Regions from separate parts of the Bacillus sp. URHA0034 genome, predicted to be linked through region 1. Evidence: riboswitches for the same ligand, from Rfam matches in the RefSeq annotation. Region 1 holds a riboswitch; each other region holds the start of a gene.
The links. Region 1 has a riboswitch for S-adenosylmethionine ahead of ACZ9EE_RS20650 (O-acetylhomoserine aminocarboxypropyltransferase/cysteine synthase family protein). Riboswitches for the same ligand answer to the same signal wherever they lie in the genome.

Region 1 (7,752 bases):
AAGAGATTGTCAACGTAAATGGGGGTGCGATTGCCCTTGGTCACCCGCTTGGCTGTACGGGAGCGAAATTAACTCTCTCCTTAATTCATGAGTTAAAACGACGCAATGAACAATTTGGTGTCGTGACGATGTGTATTGGCGGCGGAATGGGTGCAGCCGGAGTGTTTGAATTATTGTAATTAGAAAAAGGAGGAATATTAATGACTGAAACAAAAAAGGTTGTCAAAGGCGGAAGCTTTTTAATTGAGGATCTTGCCTATCAAAATATATTTACACCAGAAGACTTTAATGAAGAGCATTTAATGATTGCACAGACAGCTGCGGACTTTATAGAAAAAGAAGTGGTCCCGCAGATTGAGCATTTAGAAAACCATGAATTCGACCGCACTGTAAAGCTGTTAAAGAAAATGGGGGAGCTTGGCCTATTAGCTGTTGACGTTCCCGAAGAGTTTGAAGGTTTAGGCTTAGATAAGGTGACTTCGTCATTAATTACTGAAAAAATGGCGGGGGCTGGCGGTTTCTCCCTCTCTTATGGAGCACATGTCGGCATCGGTTCTCTGCCAATTGTGTTATTTGGAAATGATGAGCAAAAGACAAAATATCTACCTGCCCTTGCATCAGGCGAAAAAATTGCGGCATATGCCCTAACAGAGCCTGGTTCAGGATCTGATGCCTTAGGAGCTAGAACCACTGCAAAACTAAATGCAGCCGGAACTCATTATATCCTGAACGGTGAAAAGCAGTGGATCACGAATGCCGGTTTTGCCGATGTATTTATCGTTTATGCAAAGATCGATGGCGAACACTTCACCGCATTCATTGTAGAAAGGGACTTCCCGGGGGTATCGACTGGTGCTGAAGAAAAGAAAATGGGCATCAAGAGCTCATCGACTCGTACCTTGATTTTAGAGGATGTAGCGGTTCCTGTTGAAAACTTATTAGGTGAGTTTGGGAAGGGGCATGTCATAGCCTTTAACATCTTAAACATTGGCCGTTACAAATTAGCAGTCGGCGGTGTCGGCGGTTCAAAGAAAGCCTTTGATATGACGGTCAAATATGCGAATGGACGCAAACAGTTTAAAACAGCGATTTCTCAATTCAATTTAACAAAAGAAAAGTTTGGTACGATGGCCTCGAAAATTTATGCGGCTGAAAGTTCAGTCTACCGCACGATTGGTTTATATGAAGAAAACCAAGGTAAACTGACTACGGAAGAAGCAAAGGATCTTAAAAAGGTGGCTAATGCGATCGCCGAATATGCGATTGAATGCTCGGTAAACAAATTCTTTGCGAGTGAAGTTTTATCATATGTAGTGGATGAGGGGGTCCAAATCCATGGCGGCTACGGCTTCATGCAGGAATATCCTATTGAAAGAGCTTATCGCGATGCGCGAATTAACCGAATTTTTGAAGGAACCAATGAAATTAACCGGCTTCTCGTTCCTGGAACACTTGTGAAAAAAGCATTAAAAGGTGAGCTTCCGCTATTCCAAAAAGCTCTTGCACTACAAGAGGAATTAATGATGTTAATGCCGGAAGAGCCGGGTGATGAGCCGCTGGCACAAGAAAAATACCTTGTAAGAAATGCTAAAAAGATTGCCTTATTGGCTTCCGGTTTAGCAGCCCAAAAATTTGGTAAGGCCTTAGAAAGTGAGCAAGAGATCTTAGCCAATATTGCGGATATCGTTTCGAACGTCTACGCTATGGAATCCGTTGTACTGCGTACAGAAAAGGCGATTGCGAAAGATGGCTTAGAAAAGAACCAGCAAAAACTTCTTTATACACAAATTTTCTGTCAAGAAGCCTTTAATGAAATTGAAGCAACTGCTAAAGAATCGCTTGTAGCAATTGAAGAAGGCGATACGCTTCGAATGATGTTAACCTCTCTTCGCAAGTTCACACGACACCAGCCAATCAACGTAATTGCCAAAAAACGTGAAGCTGCTGACGTATTGATTGAAGCAGAACGTTATACAGTTTAACAATTCAGGAGCCCCTTCATTTTGATGGGGCTTTCTTATATTTTTAATGCTGGAAGGAAAATATACAAAAGGTGTCGAATTTTTCCTATTATGAGAGCGGTCGATTAGGATTTTAAAGGGCCATATGATAAAATTTTCATGAATGAATAAGGATAGGGTGTGAAACCATTGGCTTTAACTTTTTACTGGTATCCAAAATGCGGCACATGTCGAAACGCGAAGAAATGGCTGGATACCCATCATCTTTCCTATGATGAAGTACATATTGTCGAGCAGCCCCCCTCACGCGAGCAACTGCAGGAATTTTATCAAAAAAGCGGCTTGGAATTAAAGAGATTTTTTAATACAAGTGGTTTAAAGTATCGAGAATTAGGGATTAAAGATAAAATGAAGACGGCAACAGAGGATGAACTGCTCGATCTGCTGGCATCGGATGGGATGCTAATCAAAAGGCCAATACTCACGGATGGTGAGCGTGTTACTGTTGGCTTTAAGGAAGAAGAGTTTGAAAAAACGTGGCTTTAATGGATGTTTACTAAAAACTGGAGGGATTTTTCAAATGAGTTTACCAAAAGAATTGCGTTATTCTGAAGAGCATGAGTGGGTAAAGGTTGAAGGAGAAAAAGTCCGCGTGGGGATTACTGACTTTGCCCAGCATGAACTAGGCGATATCGTTTTCGTTGAACTTCCAGAGGTTGGTGCAGAAGTATCCGCTGACGAACCATTCGGCAGTGTAGAATCTGTAAAAACGGTTTCTGAACTGTATGCACCTGTTAGTGGTAAAGTGGTAGAAGTTAACGAAGATTTGAGTGACAGCCCTGAGTTTGTCAATGAATCACCATATGAAAAGGCATGGATGATTGTGATCGAGCCTTCTGATGTAAGTGAAGTAGACAACTTAATGTCTGCAGAGCAATATGCAGAAATGATCAAAGAAGACTAATTTGTTTTGAAAAGCACCTATTGTTGGGTGCTTTTTCTCTTAAATTTCCACTCTTTTTCTTGTCCGGCCGGGACAGACTAAACGTAAACCATATCGAAGAGGGTGGAAGAAATGACATTAAAACAACAAAAAATTGATGTAACAGACCGAGTCGTTGGTAAATTAAAAAATGGCGAACTTGAACTGTTTCTTGAAAATACAGCAATAGGAAAAATAAAGCTTTCAGATCAGATGCAAGTGGAATTGGATCATCACTTTGAGGCAGAGCAGCAAAAAATTTATCAGCATGTAACCGTAACGGAACAGCCGAATGCCAAGTATACCGACTGTGATGATGGTGGATGGTGTTAACATAACTTCAAGCAAATACCTATTTCTTCGTGGACAATCATGTTATAGTTAACTTACTAAGAAGATGGTACACGAAATCAGTATTTTAGAATATGTTAACATAAACAACTTTATATTACAGGTGATGGGATATGAATGATTCGTATGTTGACAAAGTTCTTATTGTCGAAGGAAAATCCGATAAAAATAAGGTTAAGAATATTGTGAAGGAACCTGTGGAAATTATCTGTACGAATGGAACAATCAGTCATTCTAAATTAGAGGAATTGATTGAGTTTCTCGAGGATAAGGATGTCTATATCCTCGTCGATGCAGATGATTCGGGTGAGAAGCTTCGCAAACGATTTAAGCGAGAATTTCCCCATGCGGAGCATTTGTATATTGACCGGATGTATCGGGAGGTAGCAACAGCACCTGAACATCACTTGGCAATGGTCCTATTAGGGGCTAATATTGATGTACATGCTGAGTTTTTAGAAATGAGTTAATGTGCTATGAATGAATGGAATCGAACTGATCTGGCTGATTTCCTCGACCGTGAGGAAATCGGTCTGTTATACTTCTATACCCCTCTCTGCGGCACCTGTCAGGTTGCGTCTCGGATGCTTCAAATTGTCGGGGAGCTTGTAGAGGTTACGATGGGAAAAATGAATCTAAATTTTTATCCGGATTTGGCTAAGAATTTTGCAATTGAGAGTGTACCAAGCCTGTTGATTATTCGTAATGGTGAGGTGCAGGAATCAATCTATGCGTTTCATTCAGTTCCATTTTTGCTTGAAAAAATTAAATTTTATCTTGGATGAGCAGATGCGAGGGTACGCATCTGCTTTTTCTATTAGGTTGTGGGAGAAGAAGGAACGTGATTTTCCCCAATTGGTAACATAGTGTTGGCCACGATCAAGTAAAAAGGAATTGTGCCCGTCAAGGTAAAGTGGAAGCGGTAACGGTCAAAATAAAAAGGAATTGTGCCCGTCCAGATGAAGCGGAAGCGGTAACGGTCAAAATAAAAAAGAATTGTGCCCATCCAGGTGAAGTGGAAGCGGTAACGGTCAAAATAAAAAGGAATTGTGCCCGTCAAGGTAAAGTGGAAGCGGAAACGGTCAAAAAAAAAGGAATTGCGCCCGTCCAGATGAAGTGGAAGCGGTAACGGTCAAAATAAAAAAGAATTGTGCCCATCCAGGTGAAGTGGAAGCGGAAACGGTCAAAATAAAAAGGAATTGTGCCCGTCCAGGTAAAGTGGAAGCGGAAACGGTCAAAATAAAAAGGAATTGTGCCCGTCAAGGTAAAGTGGAAGCGGTAACGGTCAAAATAAAAAGGAATTGTGCCCGTCGAGGTGAAGTGGAAGCGGAAACGGTCAAAATAAAAAGGAATTGTGCCCGTCAAGGTAAACCGGAAGCGGTAACGGACGAAAATAAAAAGGAATTGTTCCCGTCACAGGTAAATAGAAAAAGACAATCGTCCAAATACAAAATAACTTGTCCCATTAAAAGAGCTTTTTTGGTACCAAAAACTCACCAGGAAACATACATACCCCAGGCTATTCGTAAAAGAGCCCCTTTGTCTTTCCATTACAGATCAAGTTTTGTTTTAGAACCCTCCGAATAGTTTTTTTTGAATCAATATTCTCACACCATTCAAAAACTAAGTTAGTTGTAATTTTCTCGTTAGGATAAAGCAATTTTATTTCTCCAACAGTCCTTAAGACCGCAGAGTCAAGCCCCTCACAATGCCCACATACCTGACACTGCACATGTCTATCAAAACAAGAAACATGAAAAGAATGACAAACCGCACAAATAATTCCTTTGTTCAACATATTAATTGAATACTTTGAGTACTTTTCATAGGGGGATGCCGTTTTATGCATAGAAACTAACCGTTCAGCAATACTTTTATGACGTCCATTCAAAGTCGACGATTCCCTATTTAATTTACACATAAAATCGGGCAGCTGATTTGGATAGATAATGGGTTTATTCATAGGGGATTGATATAAGTGGAATTTAGGGTTAATAAAAATAACATAGCTCTCAATAGCCATGCGGTAACCGAGACTTTGAAGCAGCTGCCTGAGCAGAGATTCACACCGTTCTAATTGCAAAAGAGGATTGGTAATTTCCTTTTTGGCAGCGAGAGAATAAAACCTGCCATTTTCATAATAAAAATCACCTTCATAATTTTTAACCTCGAATAAATAAAATTGATCTTGTCTAATCATCAACGTATCAATTTGAAACTTGTTATTGTTTGACTCCAACAGCAAGTCATATAAAAGGTAACTTGGAGGTTCGAGCTTCTCTGTTAACAAATCAAACATTTTTTCACCCTCATAACCTTTAGTTTTATTATGAAGATATTTTTTTTCCTTTTCTTCTAACTCTGTTCTAGCATCCAACAACTTTAATATTCTTAAATCAAGTGGTTCAGGGCGATCCTTTAAAATCATACTCCACATCCTTTCTAGTGTCTTCTTCATTTTAACTAGAATCCCGGTTCAAAGATTTGACTATTTTCTAACACTTTCGAAGACTCGACATATTTCTCGGGAAATCGTCTTAAATACCCTAATTCACCAGAGAATTGTCGAGCGATTAACAAAGGAATCCCCACACTAGTGCTGAATAAGTAAACTAATACGTGCGCATAGAGCGGAGTGGTTGAAATGAACGAACTGGCAGAAAAATTTTTAGAAAAATTCACCTTACAGGGACATATCGTAGGCTTAATCAAGCATGCTGAAATAAAAGTAAAATTCATTTGTGAAGAGGAAACCATTATCTTCGAAATAAAAAATGGCAAAATGTCGTTACTCAATGACCAACAATCCATTTGTTACGAAGTAAAAGGGGAGTCGAACGCCATCCAACAGCTTTTCGAAGGAACCGAAACACTGCGAACACTTGAAAAGAAAGGACGGCTAACCGTATCCGCCCCGCTAAGAACCACGCTGCTCTTAGAATCCATCTTCTTTTTAACAAAAGCACATGAAAATTTTGCTAAAGTCATATAATCCTATATGTTGACTCGGAATTAAATTTCTAGTAATCTGTATTTAACAACAATTGAATTTTCAGAATCTTATCTAGAGTGGCGGAGGGACTGGCCCTGCGAAGCCCAGCAACCGGTTATAAAACACGGTGCTAATTCCAGCAGAGCAACCAGCTCGAAAGATGAGAAGAGATAACCCCCTCTTCTGCGGAAGCGGGGGTTTTGCCGTTCTATTATCAAAAAAGGAGGAACAGGAAATATGACAGAAAATCAAAAGAAGTACCGTTTTGAAACACTTAGTGTTCATGGAGGCTTGTCACCCGATCCTGTAACAGGAGCACGTGCTGTTCCAATCTATCAAAACAATGCTTATCAATTTAAAAATACAGAACATGCTGCCAACCTATTTAGCCTCGCAGAACCAGGTTACATATACACAAGAATTCACAATCCGACGACCACCGTTTTCGAAGACCGCGTTGCCCTGCTGGAAGGCGGAGTAGGTGCACTCGCCGTTGCCAGCGGAATGGCAGCTATTACACTCGCGATTTTAAATATCGCCGAAGCTGGCGATGAAATCGTGGCTGCTTCCAATCTTTACGGCGGAACCTATAATTTATTAGCAGTTACCCTGCCTAAATACGGTATTAATGTCAAATTTGTTGATGCCGAAAATCCAGAAAACTTCCGCCAAGCGATCACGGGAAAAACAAAAGCAGTCTTTGCAGAAACCATTGGTAATCCAAGTTTACGTGTCCTCGATATTGAAAAAGTAGCAGACATTGCCCATGCAGCAGGGGTTCCATTAATTATTGATAATACTTTTGCCACACCATATCTTTGCCGGCCAATCGAGCATGGAGCCGATATTGTTGTTCATTCAGCAACCAAGTGGTTGTTAGGGAACGGAACCACAACGGGAGGAATCATTGTCGATGGCGGCAAGTTTGATTGGAATTCACCAAGATTCCCTGGCTTCACCACTCCTGATGACAGCTATCATGGCCTTATCTATGCAGAAGCTTTAGGGGCGGTCGCATACATCATCAAAGCCCGTGTTCAATTATTACGCGATCTTGGACCTGCGCTAAGCCCGCAAAATGCGTTTCAGTTTACATTAGGACTTGAAACCCTCCATGTGCGGATGAAGGAGCATGTTGCCAATACCAAGCAAATTGTTGATTATTTACTAGCTCATCCGGCAGTAGATTGGGTATCTTATCCTGGTCATAGCTCACATCCTGATAATGAATTAGCAAAAAAATATATGCCAAAGGGTGCGGGCTCAATGGTCGTCTTTGGCATTAAAGGCGGAAAAGAAGCAGGGGCGAAATTAATCAATTCATTAACACTCTGGGCCCATGTCGCCAATGTTGGCGATGCTAAGAGTTTAATCATTCACCCAGCAAGCACAACCCATCAGCAGCTGGACGCTGAAGGACTTAAGGCTGCCGGTGTATCAGAGGATTTAATCCGGCTTTCCATCGG
Region 2 (7,752 bases), 3.6 Mb from region 1:
GTCAAAAAAATACCTCCTGTTTAAAAAATGATCGATATTCATTTATATGCGGTTAGTTGACTGCTAAATTATTAAAATACAAAAAGAAGACGCCATTCCTGTGAGAAAATGGCGTCTGTTGTTAATATAATTTTCTTAGGCCGAACCATTTGGAGAATAAACTTTGTTTTTTATCCTTAATGATCAGTTCATCCATCACTAATTTTTCACGATTGTTGTGAATCCATTTCTGTAATTCTTGTTTGTCTTTACAAAGAGTATAATATGTTTCCCCACCTTTTCCAAGTGCGTTGACAACATATCGACTTGTGTTCTCCATAATGCCCACCTTTAACATGTATTGTTTAATTGGATTATATCAGGCTGATTAAAATAATCCATGGTTATTTTTCATCAAAATAAACCCATATTTTTTCAATCGAAGCTAAAACCATTGTAGGATGTCTTTCAGTGTAATTCAAGCCTTATTAACTTAATAGTTTTGAATTTACATATTTTTTACATAACAGATAATTATATTATGTAAACTGAAGATATGCCACCTAGAAAATTTAGGTCATTGCCCCGTATCTTTAAAAGCTCCTCAAACGTTATGAAGTAAAAAGAGCTAATAGAGAAAGAGGGGAATATAATGACCATTAATCTCTTGTTCTTTACAATAACCATCCATAAACGTCTAATCACATTAGAGGAAGCAGCAAGAGAGGAATATGTGGAAAAAATGTATCAGCAAAATAAAGAAAAGCAGATCAACATCCATCGGTTTATGTGATTCATCGTAAACTAACATATAATAAAATAAAAAATTAATCTGACCCGTATCTTTTGATCCTTCTTTAAACGTTAATAAAGCAGAGAGTGCAAAAGGAGTGAAAAACATGTCAGTAAAGCTTAACTCATTCAAGACCATGGGTTCAGAGGAGGAAGAGAACCACTGGGCTGAAGTTTATCCTAAGCTACAGCGGTATTGCCGATTTTTAGCCCAGAACAAATGGGATGGAGATGACATCGCGCAGGAGACCTATCTGAAGGCGCTAAAATATCATCAGCACCAAATGAGTACGGCTTTGTTAAACAAAATTGCCTATCATCATTGGATCGATCAGCTACGAAAACGAAAACATGAAAGGCTTGAGACTGAACTAGACTTCTCCTGCCATGAATTAACAAAACAACTCGATGAAGTCACGAATGCAGTTGAAATGCTAATTCATAATTTTACACCCAAGCAGGCCGTTATCTTTTTACTAAAAGAGGCCTTTCAATATCAGCTAAAGGAAATTGCTGAGATAGTAGGCGCAAGCGAGACGGCAGTTAAGGCCAGTCTTCATCGCGGGAAAAAACGTCTGGAAAAAACAACCGAGGAAGAGGAACCTTCTTCAGTTGACTCCTATTGGGATGAAAAGGAAAAAGAGGAACTCACTGAAATTTTTTATGAGGCCTTGAAAGATCAGGATCCAGCTGTACTAATAGAGGCCATTCCTTCAATCACGGCCATCAGTAACGTCTCAAGTTTCTATTCAAAATCACCTTATAAAAATCAAACTTCTTCAAGCACTCTCTGTATGGCTGCATAGCCTAATAATCGCTTCAAGGAGGATAAAAAATGACTACGATTCCATATGTAATTGAACAATCCAATCGCGGTGAGCGTTCTTACGATATTTATTCACGTCTGTTAAAGGACAGAATCATCATCATAGGGGAGGAAATCACGGATCATACCGCCAACAGCGTTGTGGCACAATTGTTATTTTTAGCAGCAGACGATCCGGAAAAAGAGATTTCGCTCTATATTAACAGCCCAGGCGGCTCGACCACTGCAGGATTTGCCATCTATGATACCATGCAAATCATTAAGCCTGATGTTCGCACAATATGCACCGGTATGGCCGCCTCGTTTGGGGCGATGTTACTATTAGCTGGAACAAAAGGGAAGCGGTGCGCACTCCCGAACAGTGAAATCATGATTCATCAGCCATTAGGCGGCGCGAGAGGGCAGGCAACCGAAATCGAAATCTCGGCCCGGCGCATCTTAAAGCTAAGAGAACATATTAATCAAATCATTGCTGACCGAACGGGTCAGCCGGTTGAAAAAGTTGCTAAAGATACAGATCGGGATTATTTTATGAGCGCAGACGAAGCAAAAGCGTACGGGATTATCGATGAAATCCTTTCACCAAAATAAAAGCTAAAAAGCAAGCGCTGAAAAAAATAAAGGTTCGCTTTTGGAGTACAAACAATAAAAAAAACACTTGAAAAGACATATGAAATCGTAAATGATTTCATATGTCTTTTTTGTTGATATATCAATACTTTCACCTCTGTCATTCGTAATCTGAAATTTTTCAAACGATATTAATTAATTTAAATAAAAAGGATATTAAATAACAACAATGATATAATAGAAAACAATATTAATTTATTGAAAAACGATAAACAGTGTGCTAAAATCATGTTGTCATTAATTAAGTGAGGTGTATGAAATGAATAGTAAACGAGGTTCAACCACTTTCTTAAAGGGAATTATTTTTCTGGCTGGAATTGCAGTGCTTGCTTTATGTATATTTTTAGTGCCCCATATGGCAAATTTCGCAGCAAAAATATATCCAAATATTGTCCCAATGAAATATCTCGTTTTCATCGTAATGTATGGAGCGGCTGTGCCTTTTTACTTTGCTCTCTTTCAGGCTTTCAATCTTTTACAGTATATTGACGAGAACACAGCGTTCTCGGAATTATCTGTAAAGGCGTTAAAGAACATAAAGTGCTGTGCGATTACAATCAGTGGTTTGTATGTACTAGGTTTGCCACTCTTTCGTTTTATTGCGAAGAAAGTTGACCCTCCCATTGGATTAATAGCACTCATCATCATTTTTACTTCGTTGGTTATCGCCGTTTTTGCTGCTATCCTCCAACGGCTTCTACAAGAAGCGATTATCATAAAATCAGAAAATGATTTGACTGTCTGAGGTGAAGGATATGGCAATTATTATTAATATTGATGTGATGTTAGCAAAACGAAAAATGAGCGTAACAGAGCTTTCGGAGCGAGTTGGAATTACTATGGCGAATCTTTCTATTCTGAAGAATGGTAAAGCAAAAGCGGTTCGTTTTTCTACATTAGAAGCGATATGTAAGACTTTGGATTGTCAGCCAGGTGATATTTTGGAGTACAAAAGCGACGAAGACACTCTATAAAACAGACAACAAATTTATTTAACGGGAGTCGATAGAGAAAAGAAGGAATAGTCATTAGGCTATCCCTTCTTTGCGTTTAATGATGTTATTTACTCAAAGAAGTTCGTTTTGGAGTGTTATTTTACATGTTGTACTCTAAAACCGAACTACTTACTGAAAAGAACGCATTGATTGTTTATTGAGGTACTTAAGCAGGTTTCTTTATTTTTCCAGACCCAACTTTAAAAAACAGCCGCAGCATCGGCGGGACAACAAAATAAATGAAAAAGAGACGAAATAATTGATAACCTGTAACCATCGATAAATCAGCATTGACTTCATGAGCGAGGATGGCCATTTGATCCATACCTCCCGGTGCCAAGCTTAGTAAACTAGTTGAAGGCGTGATATGGTAAAAATAAATGAGCAAGAGCCCTAAGCCGACAGACCCAATAATCATCAACAGACCACTCAAAAACGCCAGGCTAATGACCTTCGCTTTATGCTCTAGTTTTTCAGGTTTCAACAATAAACCAATATAAGAGCCAATCATAAATTGTGAAATATCCAATACAGATGGCGGCAAAACAGGGCCATGCAGCCCGGAAATACCGGCAATCGCAGTGCCAAGGATAGGTCCCAATAAATAAGGAGTAGGAAATTTAAGTTTCCGCGCCAGGAAAGCACACAATACACAAATAATCGCTAACAAAATAAAATTAGGAAATACCGGTCCTGATCCGTGCACGGCATGATTCACAACATCTGCTCCAGCACCGCCGCCTGTATGATGAAACAACGGACCCAAGATCAGAAACGGAACAACGAAGATAATCATCATCAAACGAGCTACTTGCAGGAAAGTAACCGTCGTAATATCAATTCCTTTCATTTCTTCAGCAAAAATAATCATTTGCGAAAGTCCGCCTGGTATACTCCCGGTTAAGACCGTTGGATAATCAACCCCGGTTAATTTTGAAACAATCCAAGCAATCCCAGCACAAAAGAGGACAAGCAAAGTCGTCATCAGCAGCATCGAAGGAAGTTTGGCGATAATTTGTAAGAGTGCGTCTTTTGTAAATGATAGTCCAATCGAATACCCGACGACAATTAAGCCTGTATCACGAATCGCAACCGGCCAGTAAAATGCAATTTTTCCAAATCTTGCGCCGATTAAGACAGCTGCCATTGGCCCAAGCAGCCAAGGGATCGGAGTATGAAGAAAAGAAAATACTAACCCCCCAATAAAAGCCGTTACCAGCGTAACTGTAAAACGAAGTATTTTATTGTCTAAATTCTTTGATGTATTATTCAAAAAAAACCCTTCTTGTCTTTTATTATTTAACCGCGTCCTTACTGTGAGGAAAACAGATCCCCATCATTTGGAATCATGATGTTCCTGTCATTTCATTATTTTAGCACGATGACGTGTAAAAGGGTACTAAGAGACATTATCAAGGTAAGAGCATTTCCGTATGTATTTGAAGTTAAATAAATTTCGTTTAATATTTCGGTAATAGGGAGATTTTTGCAAAAAAAAGAGAAAGCATACGGCTGCTTTCTCTTGTTGATTCGTCTTAATGACTGCTGCTGCTTTCATGATGTTCTGGTGATTCCTCGACTTCCCCTGGCCCAAACCCAAATGGTCCTCTAGGTATAAAATTTTCCACTCGGAAAATCGCTACGATCGTTTCAATTCTAATACCCAAAATTCGTTCGCGGCCTCTGCCTCTCGATTCCAATACAATAACATCTCTGCCTACCTCTAAAAGCCTGCCGGTAAAATTCCCTTGCAGAGTAACTACTTCGACTTCCTTTTTTAACAATTCATGGGCAATTTGATGAAAACTCAATTCCGTCACATTCATCCTCCTCCTTCACATTACAGTAAATGCAAACAATCAGAAAAGGGCATTGGTTTAAAGAAATTTTTTTGCCAAAAATTCATCACAAAAAAGAGAGCAGTGAAGAATTTTTTAAATTTTATATTTTTTTATTTACATAAATCCTATTGGTATGGTAGGATTAATCACATCAATCAATTATTCTTATCTAGAGAGGCTTAGGGACTGGCCCGATGAAGCCCGGCAACCTGCCAAGCAAGGTGCCAATTCCAGCAAAATGGTTTTCATTTTGGTAGATAAGGTGTTTACTGGACTTTTGTGAGCGCCTTTCCTAAAGTGGGAAAGGCGCTTTTTGTAAAAAGGAGGCGAATAAGTCTGAACGCTAATGAAAGGCAAGAACTTATCACGCATTTAGAGAACATGCTGGTTTCTTTACAATTTGGCTCGATTACACTAGTAGTTCAGGATGGTAAGATTGTACAAATAGAAAAAAATGAAAAGGTTCGTCTTAAACAAAATAAAAACTGCTGACCAGTAAGCTGGAGGCTGTCTCAACGTCAGCCGCCCTGGAAGACGTTTTTTTATGAAAAAAAGGAGGCATGTAGCATGACCGCTGCAATTACCTATCAAAATTGGCAACAAATTTCCGACACATTTCCTTTCGAAGATAAAACGAAAGGGGCACTTTCCGTTTTAAAGTGGGCATACAACACTTATGCTGATCAAGACATTGTCTATGCATCCAGCTTCGGAGCCGAAGCGATTGTATTGATTGACCTGATTCATCAGGTAAAACCAGATGCCCATATCGTGTTCTTAGACACCGGGCTGCATTTTCCTGAAACTTACGAAGTCATCGACAAAATCGAAGCCCGTTTCCCAACATTAAGAATTGAGCGGAAACAACCAAAAGTAACTCTTGATGAACAAGCTGCAGAATATGGCTCGGCGCTATGGCTAAGAGATGCCAACCAGTGCTGTAACATTCGTAAAGTAATCCCATTAAGGGAGACTTTGACTGCTAAACAAGCGTGGATCTCAGGACTTCGCCGTGAACAGTCACCAACAAGAGCCAACACAGAGTTCCTTAATAAGGATGATAAATTCGAGAATATCAAAATTTGCCCATTAATTCATTGGACTTGGGATGAGGTTTGGGAGTACATCAGAAGTAAGGATCTTCCATACAACACCTTGCATGACCAGAACTATCCAAGCATCGGTTGTTTCCCTTGTACAAAGCCGGTTGGTGATGGCGCCGATTCACGTGCAGGACGCTGGTCGGGCAGCGGTAAGACAGAATGCGGCTTACATACCCGTTAAGCTAAAGCCTCCAACACTGTGGTGATCACCACAGTGAATGTTGAACCAATCCGGCATTGACGGGCAGTGCCCACCGCTTCGGACTCTAAATCTATCATAAATAGTATGGTGGGGGTGGATCGTCCGTAATGCGGGATTAAAGGAGGGTCATTTATTTGCTCACAATTATAGCAGTGACGATTGGTTTATTTTTTGCTATTAATATAGGCGCAAGCGGGGCAGCCGCTTCCATGGGGATTGCCTACGGGGCAGGCGTAATAAAAAAACCGCTGGCTTTGCTGCTCTGCAGTATCACCGTATTTTTTGGAGCATGGCTTGGCGGCGGAGAAGTGGTTAAAACGTTAGGCAGCGGGATTGTACCCAGCAGTACGTTTACAATCCCCATCGCCTTAGTTGTGTTAACTTCAGCAGCATTGTCACTGTTTTTAGCTAACATATTTGGAATTCCGCTTTCGACTAGTGAAGTGGCGGTAGGAGCCGTCATTGGCGCCGGGATTGTTTACCAATCTGTGTTAGTCAGTAAACTAGTGTGGATTTTGTTATTCTGGCTGCTCACCCCATTTGTTGCTTTTATTATTGCGATTAGTGTTACGTTTCTATTAAAAAATAAACATCTGAAAAAATGGATGGAAGCACCGAAGACAGTACCTTATCTGTCCGTGTTAGTCGTTTTCATGGGCTTGTTTGAAGCCTTCTCGGCGGGAATGAATAATGTGGCCAATGCGGTTGGTCCGTTAGTCGGAGCGAAAATCATTTCGACTGATAACGGGATTTTCTGGGGCGGGTTATTTGTAGCCGGCGGGGCATTGCTCCTCGGTCATCGTGTCCTTGAAACCAACGGGAAGAAAATTACGAAACTGCGCTTAGAAGAAGGCTGCGTCATCTCTGGAACAGGCGCAACGATTGTGACGATCGCATCTGTTTTTGGAATTCCCGTTCCGCTGACACAAATTACGACATCCTCGATTATTGGGATTGGTTTTGCGAAAAACGGCAAATCTGTTTTGAAGAAAGATATTGTTGTACAACTTCTTACAGTTTGGATTGTCTCACCTGTTTTATCCATGGTATTATCATATACAATGATTCAAATGATGATTGAACATAATTTTTATCCCATCATCGCAATGGCTGGTGTGTTAATTTCCGTCTTTGGTGTCATGTCATTAATGAAAAGACAGAAACCAAGTATGGCGGTCCACCAGGAGATTGTGAAAGATTAAATTTGCTAGTTTCATATTTTAATTGATAAATTATTTTTCTAAAAAAGAAAGGACTTGATTAAAAGTGTCATTTTTACCAGCACCTCATGGAGGAAAACTAATTCAAGCATTTGACCCAACTTATGATTTAACAAACATCGAAAAAGAGATTGAAATTGATGCGATTGCATTGAGTGATCTTG
Region 3 (7,752 bases), 410 kb from region 1:
TGGCACCTAAATTCGTCAGTAATGAGCCATCTTGAATTTTCTCCAAACATAGGGTCCATATTTTAGATGGAGAGCTAAACAGGAGTGGGTCAATCCACTGCATCCGGCTTAAAAACTCCCAACTCAAAAACAAGAGCAGGAAAATAATCAGTTGATAAAAACGAACCCACCTTTTTTCCGTTGTTAAGGACCTGAGATATTTTTTATGGAGGAGTTCAACATTATACTTTTCTTGGCTCAAGAGACTCCAACTCCTTCCATATCGATTGGAAAATTGCTTGAAATGCTTCGTGGTTTCTCGCTTCAAACGGAGACAGCTTCTTTAGATCTTCCGGCATATCAAAGGTTTTGTGAATTTTTCCAGGCTTCGCTGAGAATAAAAAGATTCGGTCGCTCATCGCAATGGCTTCTCCAATATCGTGCGTTACAAGGATAGCTGTTTTTCCGAACTCATCCAAGGTACGGGAAACTAAATCTTCAAGCTTAAGCTTGGTTTGATAATCGAGCGCAGAAAATGGCTCGTCTAGCATCAGTAGCTTCGGCTCTGTCGCAAGGGTTCGAACCAGGGCTGCCCGCTGCCTCATCCCGCCTGATAGTTGCTTTGGAAGCTGTTTCTCGACACCCTTTACACCTATTTGGCTTAATAAGCTGAGGGCAGCCGATCTGGTTTGTTCATTTAGCATTTTAGATAATTTAAGGCCTATTAGTATATTTTCTTCAATCGTTTTCCAAGGAAACAAATAATCCTGCTGAAGCATGTAGCCAATCTTATTTTTAGAGGTAGAAACCGGCTTGTTTTCTAACAGAACAGTTCCTTGAGTTGGTTTTAGTAAGCTGGAAATGATTGAGAGCAGAGTAGTCTTACCACAGCCACTAGGGCCGAGGAAGGAGACAAACTCTCCCTCCTCAACAGTGAGTGAAACATTGGAGAGGGCCGTGGTGGCAGAGGCTTTTGTTAAATAAGTATGATGAATCTCTTGAACTTCTAAAAAGCTCATCAAAAACGGCCTCCCTTTCCTATTTTTTGGTGACTTTATCAGCAAACTTCGTATTCACGAGTGTTTTATGGTCAACTTCTTTTGGAAGCTCACCGGCTTCTTTCATGATGTTCTGAAGATTGTTCCACTCTTCTTCGTCCAATATTGGGTCTGTTGCAAAAGATCCTTGGTTTTTGTAGCGCTCTACGACCGTTGTCATGATAGCTAAATCAGTATCTGGAAAATAGGCCGCAACCGTTTTGGCGATTTCCTCAGCGCTATGAGTTTGCACCCACTGCTGTGCCTTATAGATCGCTCTAGTGAATTTTTCCACAGTATCACTATTTTCTTTTAAATAGCTTTGTTTGGCCATAAAAGTGGTATAAGGGACATGACCGGATTCCTTACCGAAGGAAGCGACAATATAGCCTTTTCCTTGTTTTTCAAAGATACTTGCTGTTGGTTCAAACAACTGTACAAATTCGCCTGTTCCAGAAGCAAAAGCGTTCGCTATATTCGCATAATCAACATTCTGAATGAGGTTTAGGTCTTTATGCGGGTCGATACCATGGTTCTTTAAGACAAACTCTCCCACCATTTGCGGCATACCGCCTTTACGCTGACCAAGGAATGTTTTCCCTTTTAACATATCCCATGAAAAATGGTCTATTTTATTTCTTGCTACAAGGAACGTACCATCTGTTTGCGTAAGCTGAGCAAAATTGATAACCGGATCATTAGAGCCTTGAGCATAAACATAAATCGATGTTTCCGAACCGACAAGTGCAATGTCCGCCCCTCCAGAAAGTAAGGTAGTCATGGTCTTATCGCCTCCGGGAGTAGTCGTAAGGGTAACATCTAATCCCTCGTCTTTGAAGAACCCTTTGGCAAGTGCAACATATTGCGGGGCATAGAAAATGGACCGAGTCACTTCCGCAATCCGAACCTTTTCTAATTTCTTGGTTTTGGTCTCGGAAGCATTGTTACAAGCGGCCAATGAAATCATAAGTACACTAATGAGAAGTAAGGAGAAACTTAATTTCATCCACTTTTTCATATTGAACCTCCTTTAATACCCTTTTCATAAATCTGGGCTAATTGCCTAAGATATCGTATGTAGGGTGAAAAAATGTGTGAATGCCCAGTGATAATTAATTTTTTAAAAAATATAAGGATGGACGACAGATGGACAAAAATAATGGCAGGATCCTAGAAATGATTCGTTTTCCCTCTCCGAATCCAAATGTTGAATTAAAAGTGATTACGTATCTCTCAAATGGATTAAAAGTGAAGGGGATGCTGGCTATGCCCATACAGGAAGGAAACCTGGACGGTTTTCTTTATTTACGGGGCGGGATTAAAAATGTCGGTAAAGTCAGACCGGCAAGGATTGCTCAGTTTGCCTCAGAAGGATTTATTGTTTTTGCTCCTTATTACCGCGGCAACCAAGGGGGAGAGGGAAATGAAGATTTTGCAGGAGAAGACAGAGAAGATGCATATGCTGCCTATCAGGTATTGAAATCACTTCCCAAGGTTCAGGATATTCATATCTTTGGCTTTTCACGCGGAGGGGTGATGGCGTTATGGGCAGGTATTCAATTTCCAGAAGCAGCTTCAATCGTTACCTGGGGAGGTGTCAGTGATATGACCCTTACCTATCATGAAAGAAAAGATTTACGGAGAATGATGAAAAGAGTTATTGGTGGTACGCCTGATAAGTATCCGGAACGATATAAAGAAAGAACAGCCCTATACGAACTTGAAAAAATGGAAGCCCCAATCCTTATTATTCATGGAGTTAAGGATCAAAATGTGACAGTTGAGCACGCTCACCGTCTCGAGAAAAGGTTAAGATCATTAGATAAACCAGTAGAGTGCTGGTACTTTGAAGAGTATACCCACTATTTTCCTCCAGCAGTAAACAGAAAAGTGGTCCATGATTTATCAAAGTGGATGAAAAATCATTCTAAAAGATGATAAAATAAAAGTAATATAAATGGAGGAGCGGATATGTATGGGTATGCCTCTTGAAATGAATACAATGATTGTGACGAAGGGCAGGGAGCAAAGGATAGAGGAAAATCTTTTCGAGTTAGTGAAAGAAGGTTATAGACTTTATCCTATTGAAATACCGATTGATGTCAAAAAAACAATCGAGTGTGACTCAAGTGGAACGGGGCTAATTAAAAAAGTGGAATGGCAAAGAAACACCACAACCGTAACCTATCAATTAGTATCCTTAAATTCTACGAATTAACCGTGAAGATTTTACTTCAAATTGAAAAATTGAAGGAAGCCCATATCGTCATGGATATGGGCTTCCTTAGCTTAGACTATTGTAATGGTCCGCCAAGTTCCTCAATTTCTTCCTGAACCTGGCTAAACTTTTTGAAGTTTTCACGGAATTTTGCAGCTAGTTCCTTTGCTTTTTTCTCATAGGTCTGCGGATCTGCCCACGTTTTATTCGGCTGCAGCACCTCATCTGGAACCCCCGCAACATGAACTGGTATATTTAGTCCAAATATGTTATCTCTTACAGTTTCAACATGGTTTAGTTCTCCCTCTAGAGCTGCTTGAACCATTGCCCGGGTGTAGGATAACTTCATTCTATTCCCAGTTCCATATTCTCCGCCCGTCCAGCCGGTATTCACTAAAAAGACATTCACGTTATGCTCTAGAATTTTTTCGCCAAGCATTTCTGCATAACGTGTCGCTGGAAGAGGAAGGAAGGGTGCACCAAAGCATGTGGAGAAAGTCGCTTCCGGAGATGTAACTCCGCGTTCCGTTCCGGCAAGCTTAGACGTATAACCACTTAAAAAGTGGTACATGGCTTGTTCCTTTGTTAATTTTGCGATTGGCGGCAATACTCCAAACGCATCTGCCGTTAAAAAGACAATTGTATTAGGATGACCAGCAACACTTGGCTGGATGATATTGTCAATTGCCTCCATCGGATAGGCAGCCCTTGTATTTTCCGTCAAGGTACCATCATCGTAATCAGGAATCCTTGACTCCAAATTCAGGATCACGTTTTCCAGAACCGTCCCAAATCGAATCGCATCAAAAATTTGCGGCTCTTTTTCACGAGAAAGATTAATACACTTTGCATAACAGCCGCCCTCAATATTAAAGACCCCATTTGATGACCAGCCATGTTCATCATCCCCTATTAGCCGGCGATTTGGATCCGCTGAAAGAGTGGTCTTGCCTGTTCCTGATAATCCAAAGAATAGAGCCACATCACCTTCAATGCCAACATTAGCTGAACAATGCATCGAGAAAATATTATTTTCAGGCAGTAAGTAATTCATAACAGAAAAAATCGACTTTTTCATTTCCCCAGCATATTCCGTACCGCCGATCAGTACAATTCTTCGTTCAAGAGAGATGATAATAAAGGTTTCAGAATTTGTTCCATCGATCACTGGGTCCGCTTTAAAATTTGGAGCAGAAATGACTGTGAACCCTGGATCATGTGTTAACAATTCTTCTTCTGTTGGACGAATAAATAACTGTTGTACAAATAGATTATGCCAGGCGTATTCATTAATGACTTGAATAGGCAGCCGGGACTTTTTGTCCGCTCCTGCAAACCCTTTGAATACAAAGATCTCACTTTGTAGTCTTAAGTAATCAAGTACTTTTTGATACAGATTCGTAAAAGCTTCCTCAGATATAGGCTGATTGGTTGAGCCCCACGCAATTTTATTCTTGGTAGACTCTTCCATCACAATGAATTTATCCTGTGGTGAACGTCCTGTATATTTGCCGGTGGAAACACTGACAGCGCCGGTAGAGGTCAGTGTTCCTTCATTTCTTCTTAAAACCTTTTCAACTAATTGCGGGACGGATAGCTGTACCTGGACATGACTTTGTTGTAACAATTGTTTTAATTCAGTTGGAATATGAACAGAATTCATTTACTGAAACCTTCCTTTACTAGGATTATTTGTTAAATAGTATAACACATTTATTTTAATAGTCTATACTAATGAAAGAAATTATGTGAATATTTAAGAATTTATTCGTGCGGAGGGACAAAAGCTTGGATTAGTCTCCAATAAAGAAAATATTCATTTTTAAAGTTACAATTTTCTCTTTTTGAAAAAACTTGATACAAATTCATTGACATTGTTTGAAGGAGTAGGTTATGATTTAGCCTTGAACGGATACTCTCTTATCCCGAGCTGGTGGAGGGACAGGCCCTATGAAACCCAGCAACCTGCAAACGAATAATCGGACTCCAATTGAATCCGTTATTTCGGGCAAAGGTGCTAAACCTGAAGCAAGGCTTGACCTTGGACGATAAGAGTGAAAGGCACGCAAAACTTTTGCTATTAACCTTTCCTCATTATGATGGAAAGGTTTTTTGTTGTATTTACGTGCTATGTTACATAATTGTACTTTTTATTCCATCGTATAAACTTTAAGGGGAGTATACTAAAATAGAATTTTGTCTGGGGCCAAGCACCAAGGCACTTTTTCATTTCTATAATAATAATCCCATGTTTATTTCATACTACTAAGGGAATGAGTTCCGTATCAACTCGAGGTTAAACGGCAGGTATACATAAAACCCAAACAGCTAACCTCACTTAATTCCATAATAAGGAGGAATTCAGATGTCAACAAAACGTCGTTTGTTTACTTCTGAATCAGTAACTGAAGGTCATCCTGACAAGATTTGTGACCAAATTTCTGATTCCATTTTAGATGCAATACTAGCTAAGGATGCTAATGCTCGTGTTGCCGCTGAAACTTCAGTAACAACAGGACTAGTTTTAGTAGCAGGAGAAATCACCACATCAACATATGTAGATATTCCAAAGATCGTCCGTGAAACGATTAAAGGTATCGGTTATAATCGTGCAAAATATGGTTTTGACTCGGAGACTTGTGCGGTCTTAACTTCGATTGATGAACAATCTCCTGATATTGCGATGGGTGTTGACCAAGCCCTTGAAGCTCGTGAAGGTCAAATGTCAGAGGAGCAAATTGAAGCGATTGGTGCAGGAGACCAAGGTTTAATGTTTGGTTTTGCTTGTAATGAAACAAAAGAGCTAATGCCTCTTCCGATTTCACTGGCGCATAAACTTGCACGCCGTTTAACGGAGGTACGGAAAGAGGATATCCTTCCTTATCTGCGTCCTGATGGAAAAACACAAGTCACGGTGGAATATGATGAGAATGATAAACCAGTCCGAATTGATACGATTGTCATTTCTACACAGCACCACCCAGAAATTGCATTAGAGCAAATTCAGCGAAACGTGAAAGAATATGTCATCAATCCTGTTGTTCCAAAGGAACTCATTGATGAAAACACAAAATATTTTATTAACCCAACTGGCCGTTTCGTTATCGGCGGACCGCAGGGTGATGCAGGTTTAACAGGCCGTAAAATCATCGTTGATACCTACGGCGGATATGCTCGTCATGGCGGTGGGGCATTCTCCGGCAAGGATCCTACAAAGGTAGACCGTTCAGCTGCCTATGCTGCGCGCTATGTGGCTAAAAATATCGTGGCGGCAGGACTGGCAGATAAGGTTGAGGTTCAGCTTGCCTATGCAATTGGTGTAGCAAGACCGGTTTCCATCTCAATTGATACGTTTGGAACCGGCCAAATAAATGAAGAGCAATTAGTTGATTTAGTAGAAGAAAACTTTGACCTTCGTCCAGCAGGTATCATTAAAATGCTCGACCTTCGCCGCCCAATCTACAAGAAAACAGCTGCTTACGGCCACTTTGGACGTACAGATGTTGATCTTCCGTGGGAGCGAACTGACAAAGCAGAAGCGTTACGCCAGCAGGCGAATCTATAATTCAGAAGGAGTTGCATCTAAATATGTAACTCCTTTTTTTATTCTCGTCATAAAAATGATTTTGTACTTATGTTTAGGTAGGTACAAAGAAGTGAAAAATGAAGGATATCTTGGCGATAAAGATGAAACATGATAAACTTTGGTGATTGCGGATTTGTCCGCAGTCAATGGACACTATACCGAGAAAGAGAGATTCCCACGGGTGTTTTAAATTTTCCTGATGTTCACAGTGCCATTTTTTTTATAATAGTGGTAGTATAAGAGAGATGTTTTTTAGAAGACGTTTAATATGAATTGGAGTAGGTGAGGTACATAATGTGTGGTTTTATCGGTTGTGTACACGACAAAACACAAAACTTTAGTGATGAACAAAAACAACTATTTAAAAATATGAATGATTTAATAACCCATCGCGGGCCGGATGATGATGGTTTTTATTACGATGACCATATTCAATTTGGCTTCCGACGTTTGAGCATTATTGATATCGAAAGCGGGCATCAGCCGCTAACGTATGAAAACGAGCGTTATTGGATTATTTTTAATGGTGAAATTTATAACTATGTTGAACTTCGTGAAGAGTTATTGAAAGAAGGACTATCATTTGCCACAAGTTCCGATACAGAAGTAATCATTGCTCTGTATAGCCATTTAAAAGAAAAAGCGGTTGAAAAACTGCGCGGAATGTTCGCGTTCGTCATCTGGGATAAGCAGGAACAAACCCTTTATGGTGCACGTGACCCGTTCGGAATTAAACCTTTCTTTTATATGGAGGATGGTGAAAGAACCTTTTTTGCATCTGAGAAAAAGAGCATTTTGCTGGCTTTAGAGAATGATGTCCTCAACTATGATGCCTTACAGCATTACCTAACTTATCAATTCGTTCCTGAACCTGATACGCTTTCAGAGGGAATTAAAAAGTTAGAGCCAGGCCATTATTTTACAAAAAAAAT

Region 2: another riboswitch for S-adenosylmethionine. It lies ahead of ACZ9EE_RS03820 (YezD family protein); the one in region 1 lies ahead of ACZ9EE_RS20650 (O-acetylhomoserine aminocarboxypropyltransferase/cysteine synthase family protein).
Region 3: another riboswitch for S-adenosylmethionine. It lies ahead of metK (methionine adenosyltransferase); the one in region 1 lies ahead of ACZ9EE_RS20650 (O-acetylhomoserine aminocarboxypropyltransferase/cysteine synthase family protein).

The regions. Positions count from the first base shown of each region.
Region 1 is NZ_JBWCDK010000002.1:3,875,390-3,883,141, forward strand. It holds gene ACZ9EE_RS20595 (acetyl-CoA C-acetyltransferase) at 1-179, shown strand, start outside; gene ACZ9EE_RS20600 (acyl-CoA dehydrogenase family protein) at 201-1,982, shown strand; gene ACZ9EE_RS20605 (arsenate reductase family protein) at 2,151-2,507, shown strand; gene gcvH (glycine cleavage system protein GcvH) at 2,542-2,925, shown strand; gene ACZ9EE_RS20615 (YusG family protein) at 3,037-3,276, shown strand; gene ACZ9EE_RS20620 (toprim domain-containing protein) at 3,408-3,764, shown strand; gene ACZ9EE_RS20625 (thioredoxin family protein) at 3,771-4,079, shown strand; gene ACZ9EE_RS20630 (hypothetical protein) at 4,208-4,423, shown strand; gene ACZ9EE_RS20635 (hypothetical protein) at 4,411-4,881, shown strand; gene ACZ9EE_RS20640 (nuclease-related domain-containing protein) at 4,814-5,752, opposite strand; gene ACZ9EE_RS20645 (hypothetical protein) at 5,939-6,286, shown strand; SAM riboswitch class I at 6,352-6,453, shown strand; gene ACZ9EE_RS20650 (O-acetylhomoserine aminocarboxypropyltransferase/cysteine synthase family protein) at 6,524-7,752, shown strand, end outside.
Region 2 is NZ_JBWCDK010000002.1:312,389-320,140, reverse strand. It holds gene ACZ9EE_RS03865 (hypothetical protein) at 1-5, opposite strand, end outside; gene ACZ9EE_RS03860 (hypothetical protein) at 122-319, opposite strand; gene ACZ9EE_RS03855 (YrzI family small protein) at 632-772, shown strand; gene ACZ9EE_RS03850 (sigma factor-like helix-turn-helix DNA-binding protein) at 879-1,577, shown strand; gene clpP (ATP-dependent Clp endopeptidase proteolytic subunit ClpP) at 1,607-2,188, shown strand; gene ACZ9EE_RS03840 (DUF2975 domain-containing protein) at 2,487-2,972, shown strand; gene ACZ9EE_RS03835 (helix-turn-helix domain-containing protein) at 2,983-3,201, shown strand; gene ACZ9EE_RS03830 (AbrB family transcriptional regulator) at 3,389-4,495, opposite strand; gene ACZ9EE_RS03825 (hypothetical protein) at 4,758-5,042, opposite strand; SAM riboswitch class I at 5,226-5,327, shown strand; gene ACZ9EE_RS03820 (YezD family protein) at 5,427-5,555, shown strand; gene ACZ9EE_RS03815 (phosphoadenylyl-sulfate reductase) at 5,631-6,347, shown strand; gene ACZ9EE_RS03810 (inorganic phosphate transporter) at 6,503-7,570, shown strand; gene sat (sulfate adenylyltransferase) at 7,635-7,752, shown strand, end outside.
Region 3 is NZ_JBWCDK010000002.1:4,286,698-4,294,449, forward strand. It holds gene ACZ9EE_RS22555 (ABC transporter permease) at 1-241, opposite strand, end outside; gene ACZ9EE_RS22560 (ABC transporter ATP-binding protein) at 222-998, opposite strand; gene ACZ9EE_RS22565 (ABC transporter substrate-binding protein) at 1,018-2,034, opposite strand; gene ACZ9EE_RS22570 (alpha/beta hydrolase family protein) at 2,163-2,954, shown strand; gene ACZ9EE_RS22575 (DUF2584 domain-containing protein) at 2,992-3,234, shown strand; gene pckA (phosphoenolpyruvate carboxykinase (ATP)) at 3,311-4,897, opposite strand; SAM riboswitch class I at 5,152-5,289, shown strand; gene metK (methionine adenosyltransferase) at 5,600-6,799, shown strand; gene asnB (asparagine synthase (glutamine-hydrolyzing)) at 7,115-7,752, shown strand, end outside.